2 regions of the Paraburkholderia sp. PAMB 6770 genome follow, and region 2 is predicted to be linked to the other one. Evidence: riboswitches for the same ligand, from Rfam matches in the RefSeq annotation. Region 2 holds a riboswitch; the other holds the start of a gene.
The links. A riboswitch is a leader RNA that binds a small molecule or an ion and turns the genes downstream of it on or off. The one in region 2 is predicted to bind cobalamin.

Region 1 (3,914 bases), 1.7 Mb from region 2:
GCATGGATATCGGGTGCAAAAAGGAGTGGGCCGTGTCGAATCAGGCACCGCGCGGCGCCGGAATCAGCGCCTCGTGTGGCCCGTCGCGCAGCAGGATCAGCGGATAGCCGAACGCGCGGCTCGCGAGCGCGGGCGTCAGCACGTCGCCGACGCGCCCGGCCTCGACGCCGCCTGCGCCGTCCAGCAGCAGTGCATGGGTCGCGAAACGCCGCGCGAGATTCAGATCGTGACACGAAAAGATTACGGTACGCTTCGGCCCGGCGGCCCATGCGCGCAGCGCGTCGAGACAGTCGATCTGGTGATGCAGGTCCAGATGCGCGAGCGGTTCGTCGAGCAGCAGCAACGGCGCGTCCTGGCACAGTGCCGCCGCGAGCGCGACGCGCTGACGCTCGCCGCCCGACAGCGACAGCACGTCGCGCGCGGCGAATGCGCCGAGGTCCAGCAGATCGAGTGCGGCGAGCGCGGCGGCGCGGTCGGAGGGACTGTCCCAGCCCCAGCCCGCCAGATGCGGAAAGCGGTTGAGCAGCACACAGTCGAGCACGCTCGCGCTGAACGCATCGTGCACGCTTTGCGGCATCAGCGCACGGCGCCGCGCGAGCGCGCGCGGCGCCCAGTCGGTCATGCGCACGCCGTCGAGCACGACGTGCCCGGACGCCGGCTGCGCCAGCCCGGCGAGCGCGCCGATCAAGGTCGTCTTGCCCGCGCCGTTCGGCCCCGCGATGCACCAGAGTTCGCCGGGAAGAAAAGTCTGCGTGACGTCTTCGAGCAGCGTGCGCGTACCGGCACGCAGCGTCAATCGTTGCGTGCTCAACGACCCGGAGACGACCGGTGCGGCCGCGCCGGCGCCGCGCATCACGTGCGCCGCCTGCGCAGCAGCATCCACAGAAACACCGGCACGCCCGCGAGCGCGGTGATCACGCCGACCGGCAACTGCGCGGGAGCGATCACCGTGCGCGCCAGCAGGTCCGCACCCATCACCGCGCAGCCGCCCGCGAGCGCGGCCGCCGGCAGGAGCATCCGCTGGTCGTTGCCGAACGCGAGCCGCACCGTATGCGGCACCACCAGACCGACGAAGCCGATCGTGCCGCCGGTCGTCACCGCGGCGGCGGCCGCGAGCGATGCGACCAGGTAGATGCGCAGGCGCAGGCGCAGCACCGGGATGCCGAGCGCCTGCGCGGCGGCGTCGCCGCGCAGCAGCACGTTCAGTTGCGGCGCCGCCGGCAGGATCGCCGCAAGCACGATGCCCAACGCGGCCAGCGCGGGCCACGGCAGCGTGCCGCCGCTCAGGTCGCCCGTCAGCCAGAACAGCATCCCGCGCAGGCGGTCGTCCGGTGCAAGCGTGAGCAGCAGCGTAATCAGCGCACCCCAGCCCGCGGCGATCACCGCGCCGGTCAGCAGCAGCCGCGGCGACGTGTCGAGCGGCTCGCCGCGCCACAGCTCGCGGCGCGCGAGACCCAGCACCAGCAGGATCGACACGAACGCACCCGCGCATGCGCTCGCCTCGACGAGCCACCAGGCGACGCCGGCGAGCATCGCCAGCAGCGCGAAGCTTGCGGCGCCGCCCGATACGCCGAGCACGTAAGGCTCCGCGAGCGGATTGCGCAGCAGCACCTGCAGCAGCGCGCCGGCGCTCGCCAGCAATGCGCCGCAGGCGAAGCCCGCGAGCGCGCGCGGCAAGCGCAGTGCGCGCACGATTTCGCGGGCGAAATCCGGTGGTGCGTGCGGCGAAGTCCACAACGCGGCCAGCACGCGCGACGGCGTCAGCGACACACTGCCGAGCGCGAGCGATGCGAGCAGCACCGCGAGCGTCAGCATGCCGAGCACGCCCCAGATCGCAATCGCACGCCGCGCATGCATCACCGGGGCACGGGGCATGGACGCGCGATTCATGCGGACACTCCGCGCCCGCGACACCCGGCGCGCGCGCCGCGCACAGCGCGCGCAAGAACGCGGCGGCCCGCGCGGCAAGCACCGCGCGCGTGCGGAAATGACATCGAATGGGTCCCGTGTGCGCAAAGCCCGGCCCGCCTCCCCGCAGGCCGATGCGAAACCGGGCGACGCCACGCTGTCACGCATGACGCGCGGCGTGCCCTCCGTCTGGCCGGTATCCGGGCTGGCGACGCGTCGATCCGCCTTCCCACGCAGCGTTGCGCAGTGGCCTGTCGCGCGCCTTCGGCGAGGCGCGCAGCAAGATCGAGCCGCATGGTCATGCAGTCGCTTACCGTTGCGGGGGCAGCACAGGTTGGCTGCGCCGCGTGTGCGGCGTGGCGCCCTGTTTCCCGTTTAACTGCACACGCGCAGCGGCGTATGCGAGCACCAGAGTGCCGCAAGTGTAGGAGCGGCCCCTGCGGGCGTCAAGAAAACACGCCGCGCGACACCGGGTGCGTACGGCGCCGAACGGCAGGAAGCCGCTCATCCCTCATACTGTTACGTCTCGATACGAGACAATTGTCTGAAACTGCAGTAATCCGCGCTAAAATGCGGTGTCTTTAGAGGACGCAGCACATGCTCACCGAACTCGAAACTCTCTCACAAAATATCGGCAAGCTGATTGCGATCAGTCAGCGTCACCACGAGACAAATCTGGCCCTTCGGGCACAGCTTGCCGAAGCGCATGCCGAAATCGAGGCGGCCCATGCTGAACTCGCGCAGACCCGCGAGGCACGCGACGCGCTGCAAGCCGAACGCGACGCACTGTCGGCCAAGATCGACGACGCGCAGGTGCGCCTGAACGCGATCCTCGAAAAACTGCCGCGTGCGCGCTCGCAAAGCGAGCCGGACAGCCAGCTCGATCTGCTCGCTTCGGCGCAGCAGGAGGACGAATCCGGCAGCGCGTCCCACCGCCACGGAGAAAGTGCATGACCACCAAGCAGATCGAAGTCTCGATTCTCGGCCAGTCGTATCGCCTTGCCTGCTCGCCGGAAACCGAACACGCGCTGCTCGAAGCGGTCGCGCGCGTCGACGCCGAAATGACGAAAATCCGCGCGCACAGCAACGTGCGCGGCACCGATCGCATCGCGGTGATGGCAGCATTGTCGCTTGCATCGGAGCTGCTCAGGCTGCAGGCGAGCGTGCGTCACGGAGAAGCATTTCCCGCGGAGGAAATCCGGCGTACAATGCACCAGATGAATGAGCAGCTGGGCACTGTGATTCAACAGTACAGCATGCAGTAGTCAGTAAAAAAGGATTCGCTGTCGTGCGCGTGCCATCGCAGCACGCAGTCGGGTCCGGTCAGTTTAGCTTCCCTGCCTGGTTCGCCAAGGTCATATATTCCTTGAACCAATGCCATGTGCACGGTTGCGGAAATTTGTAGCACGGGTGTGCGCGTCACTCTGTCTGATGTACCCGAAGTGCTGCTAACTGCGACCAATTCTGAACCTCAGGTTCAGGATGCCGGCCTAGCGGCCAAGGCGGGGACCTTATTCAACGGCATCGGGCATTGCGTTCCGGTGCCGTTTTTCTTTGTGGCTGCGGTAAGGGTTGTGGTTGTGCGAGTGGCGGCGGTCCTTGCGATCGCCTTGCGCCGTGCCGCGCGGTTTCGCGCGCTTCCTTTCATTCTCCCCGTTGCATCCTGTCCATGCGCTACTGGCTGATGAAATCCGAACCGGACGAGGCAAGCATCGACGACCTCGCTGACGCCCCCCAACGCACGCTCCCCTGGACCGGCGTGCGCAACTATCAGGCACGCAATTTCATGCGTGACGAGATGCGGATCGGCGACGGCGTGCTCTTCTATCATTCAAGCTGCCCCGAGCCTGGCATTGCAGGCCTCGCGCAGGTCGCGTCGACGCCGTATCCGGACCCCACGCAATTCGATCCGCTAAGCCCTTACTACGATCCGAAGTCGACGCCGGAAACGCCCCGCTGGATGCTCGTCGACGTGACGTTCAAGCAGAAGGTGCCGCTGATCCCGC
Region 2 (3,914 bases):
CGACGCGGACAGCGCGAGATGCGCATTGATCCGGTACGACGCACGCAGGCTGACGGTCGTATAGGACGGCAGGTAGGTCGTGTTGTACTGGTCGTCGTAGGTCGAACCGCCGTACAGCAGCGAGACGCCCGTACTGAGCGCGTGCAGATGCAGTTCGTCCCACACGTGGTCGATGCTCAGGCTGACGGTCTGGCGCGGGCGGCGATTCAGCCAGGTCTGGTCCGTCACGTCCTGCGGATTCAGGATGCCGATCGCGAGGCTCACCGGCGTCGACTTGCCGAGCGTGCCCTTGTAAGACAGGTCCAGCCCCTGGATGTGCGCCTGCCCGACGTTCACGGGCAGGAACGTCTGCGAATCGTAGGTGATCAGGTCGTGAACCCGCGTGTCGTAGACCGCGGCCGTGAAGGTGCCGAACGACGTCGTCGCGTCGAGTGCGGCCTCGACCGTGTCGCTGCGCTCCGGCAGCAGGTTCGGATTCGCGTAGCCCGGGTAGTACAGATCGTCGAACGTCGGCAGACGGAACGCGTTGCCGTATGACAGGCGCGCCGTGTAGACCGGTGTGATCGCCCATGCGAGCGCGACATTGCCGGTATTGACCGGCAGCCCCTGGATGATTTCGTGACGGCCCGCGAGGAACAGCGTCCACGCGCCGAGCGTGGCCGACTGGTGCAGCGACACCGCCGAATCGTCGCGAGTCGGCACGCCGCCCGGAATATCGACCGGCAGGAACGCCTGCTCGCGCGACGCGTCGTATGCGAGCTTCGTCTCGCCGGACAGCGGTTCGCCCCACAGCGTATGGCCCGTTTCCTGATGCGTGACCGAGGTCGACGAACTCAGCCGCGTCGAATCGATCTCGTCGGTCGGGATCGTCGGATCGGCGGCGTAGAGAAACTGGCGGTCGTTCGCGTAGCCGAACGACTGGTCGAACTGCGTGGTCGGCGACACGTCCAGATGGAACGCGACGCCCGTCGTCAGTTGATGGTCCAGTTGCCAGTCGTCGCCGCCCGCGTTGTCGTAGGACAGATCGGAGCGGTGATACAGCGCGAAGGTCGAGATCGACCAGTTCGAGTGGGCATAGCCGAGCCGGGCGTCGAGATCCTGCGAGTGGTACGGATTGCGCCCGTCTTCGTGACCGTACGCCCACGGTTGCGTCGCGTCGATCCCGGCCGTGTTGTAGTCGTGCAGTCCGAGCGAGTACGTGAGCCCGGCGAGCGCCGCGAGCGGCCCGCTCGACGCGACCGTGCCGGAGGTGCGCACCTGCGTGTCGAACGTCTTGTTGGAGCCGCCGCCGAACGAGACCGTGGTCTGGTTCGGCTGGTTCGCCGCGTGGCGCGTGAACAGCTGGACGACGCCTCCCACCGCGTCCGCGCCGAACGACGCGGCCGCCGGGCCGGAGATCACCTCGACGCGGTCGAACGCGGAAGTCGGCAGATCGGCCCATTCGGCCTCGCCGGTGGTCGCGGAGCCGACCCGGATGCCGTCGATGAATACCGCCACCTGCTCGCCCGACGAGCCGCGGATGCTGACCGACGCGGCCGCGCCCGGGCCGCCCGTCTGCGAGACCGTGACGCCGGGCAGCGTCGCGAGCGCCTGCGTGATGCTCGGATCGGCCGGTGACAGCCGGTCGAGATCCTCGCGGGTCAGCACCTGGGTAGTCGCGTAGCGCTGGTCGAACGATTGCGGCAAGTGCTCGGTATCGCCGACCACGACGATGTTCGGCAGCGTCGCGTCGGCGGACGACGCGTCGGTCTGGGCCGTCGTCGTGTCGCCGGCGGCCCAGGCGCCTTGCAGTGCACCGGCCATGACGGCCGACGCGATGAGGGTATGGCGGAACTTCATGAGGCTGTGTCCTTGAATCGCGCGTGCGCCGTATGCCGGCGGTACGCGGTGTCGTGATAGGGGTCGTGAAGCGGCAGCGCGCCCGCCCGGGACGCGTCGCCGCCATCCGGCGGGCGGCGCGGGCGTCAGCTAGCGTGCGGATGCGGTCGCGCGCGCCCGATCCGCGCTGCGCGCGCTGCCGCGGGCCGTCGCGCGAACGGCGCAAGGCCGCCCGGGCGAGGCGTACGACGCCGGCAGGCGCGGATGCGCATGGCAAGAACGGCACGCATGGCACGGCCAAAGCGCGCGGAAGGAATGCGCACGCGCGGCAGGCGATGCGCCGGCAAGCGGACAGCGCGGCACTCCCCGAGCGCGCGCCGCTATCGGAACGGTGAACATATGACAGATCCTGAGGTCAGGGCTGTCCTTGCAACATGGAACCGCGTGACGCGGCACTCGCGCATCGGGACACCCCGCCCTTTGCGGCTGCTTGGACCTCGGTCGATGGCAGGTCTCCTGGCTCGCGGGTCGTCATCCGTTGCCGACCTTCCCGGTATCCCAGTGGTCACGTAGGGCACGGACTCGCCGCTTACAGTTGCGGGGGCAGCCGCAGACTCGAAGCGTTTGCTTCCACTGCGTTCCCTTTTGATCCCGTTGACGGGAACCATCCAGGCGAGAGGGTACCGATTCCGGCATAGGGCCGTCAACGGTTGCGCACCACCGGCTTCGCAGCGACGCCGCCGCGAAGCCGCGCGCCCGGCCCTAGCGGCGCAGGCGCGGCGCCTGCCCGCCGCTATCGCGCGCCAGCTCGACGAACGCGCGCAGATAGTCGAGCGATGCGTCCGCTTCGCGCGTGCCGAGGAAGATCTGCTTCGCGATCCCGTCGCGGCCGAGCTTCACCGCCGTGACCGGCATCCGGTCCGCGTACTCGTCGGCGAGCCAGCGCGGCAGCGCGGCGACGCCGCGTCCGCTCGCCACCATCTGCAGCATGATGTCGGTCGTCTCGATCGTCTTGTGGCGGCGCGGCACGACGCCCGCCGGCGTCAGGAACTGGTTGTAGATGTCGAGCCGGTCCGTTTCGACCGGGTACGTGATCAGGATTTCGTCGGCCAGCTGTTCCGGGCGCACATAACGCGCCTGCGCGAGATCATGATGATCGGCGACCACCAGCACCTGCTCGTAATCGAACACCGGATCGAAGCGCAAACCCGGCTTTTTCAGCGGATCGGGCGTGACGAGCACGTCGATGTCGTAGCCGAACAGCGCGCCGATGCCGCCGAACTGGAAGCGCTGCTTCACGTCCACGTCGACATCCGGCCAGCGCGCGAGAAACGGCGACACGACCTTCAGCAGCCATTGATAGCACGGATGGCACTCCATCCCGATGCGCAGCGTGCCGCGCTGCCCCTGCGCATACTGCTTCATGCGCGCCTCGGCCTGCTCGAACTGCGGCAGCAGCCGGTTCGCGAGCGCGAGCAGATACTGGCCGGCCTGCGTGAGCCGCAGGCTGCGCCCCTCGCGATCCCAGACCGGCGTGCCGAGCTGCTGTTCGAGCTTGCGCACCGTGTGGCTCAGCGCCGACTGCGTCAGGTTCAGCACGCCCGCCGCCGCGGTCAGCGAGCCCTGCCGGTCGACTTCGCGAATGATGACCAGATGAACACGTTCCAGCATAGTCCTAACCCATGAACAAATTTGATTGATGGATGAAATAATGCCATTTTATTTCATGCATTGAACGCCCTATCATCGGGACCTGCCGTTTTCTCATTCCCGCAGGTCGACATGGTCAACACACACAATCTCGGTTTCCCCCGCATCGGCGCCCGGCGCGAACTGAAGTTCGCACTGGAGAGCTACTGGAAAGGACAGACTTCGCGCGACGCGCTCGAAGCGCTCGGCACGGAGTTGCGCGCGCGCCACTGGGCCGCCCAGGCGGCGCTCGATCTCGTCCCGGTCGGCGATTTCGCGTTCTACGACCAGGTGCTCGACATGAGCTTCACGCTCGGCAACCTGCCGGAGCGCGTGCGCGACTTTCATGGCGATACGCTCGACAACTACTTCCGCGTCGCGCGCGGGCGCTCCGCGCACGCCGGGCA

Region 1: linked by a shared signal. The riboswitch ahead of AC3AP7_RS12170 (FecCD family ABC transporter permease) and the one ahead of AC3AP7_RS02545 (TonB-dependent receptor domain-containing protein) in region 2 are both predicted to bind cobalamin.

The regions. Positions count from the first base shown of each region.
Region 1 covers NZ_CM173238.1:2,697,438-2,701,351, forward strand. Annotated here, with positions in the region: gene cobT (nicotinate-nucleotide--dimethylbenzimidazole phosphoribosyltransferase) at 1-4, opposite strand, end outside; gene AC3AP7_RS12165 (ABC transporter ATP-binding protein) at 41-853, opposite strand; gene AC3AP7_RS12170 (FecCD family ABC transporter permease) at 853-1,890, opposite strand; cobalamin riboswitch at 2,083-2,336, opposite strand; gene AC3AP7_RS12175 (ATPase) at 2,506-2,862, shown strand; gene AC3AP7_RS12180 (cell division protein ZapA) at 2,859-3,173, shown strand; RNA gene ssrS (6S RNA) at 3,240-3,421, shown strand; gene AC3AP7_RS12190 (EVE domain-containing protein) at 3,578-3,914, shown strand, end outside.
Region 2 covers NZ_CM173238.1:528,615-532,528, reverse strand. Annotated here, with positions in the region: gene AC3AP7_RS02545 (TonB-dependent receptor domain-containing protein) at 1-1,839, opposite strand, end outside; cobalamin riboswitch at 2,308-2,503, opposite strand; gene AC3AP7_RS02540 (LysR family transcriptional regulator) at 2,581-3,489, opposite strand; gene metE (5-methyltetrahydropteroyltriglutamate--homocysteine S-methyltransferase) at 3,601-3,914, shown strand, end outside.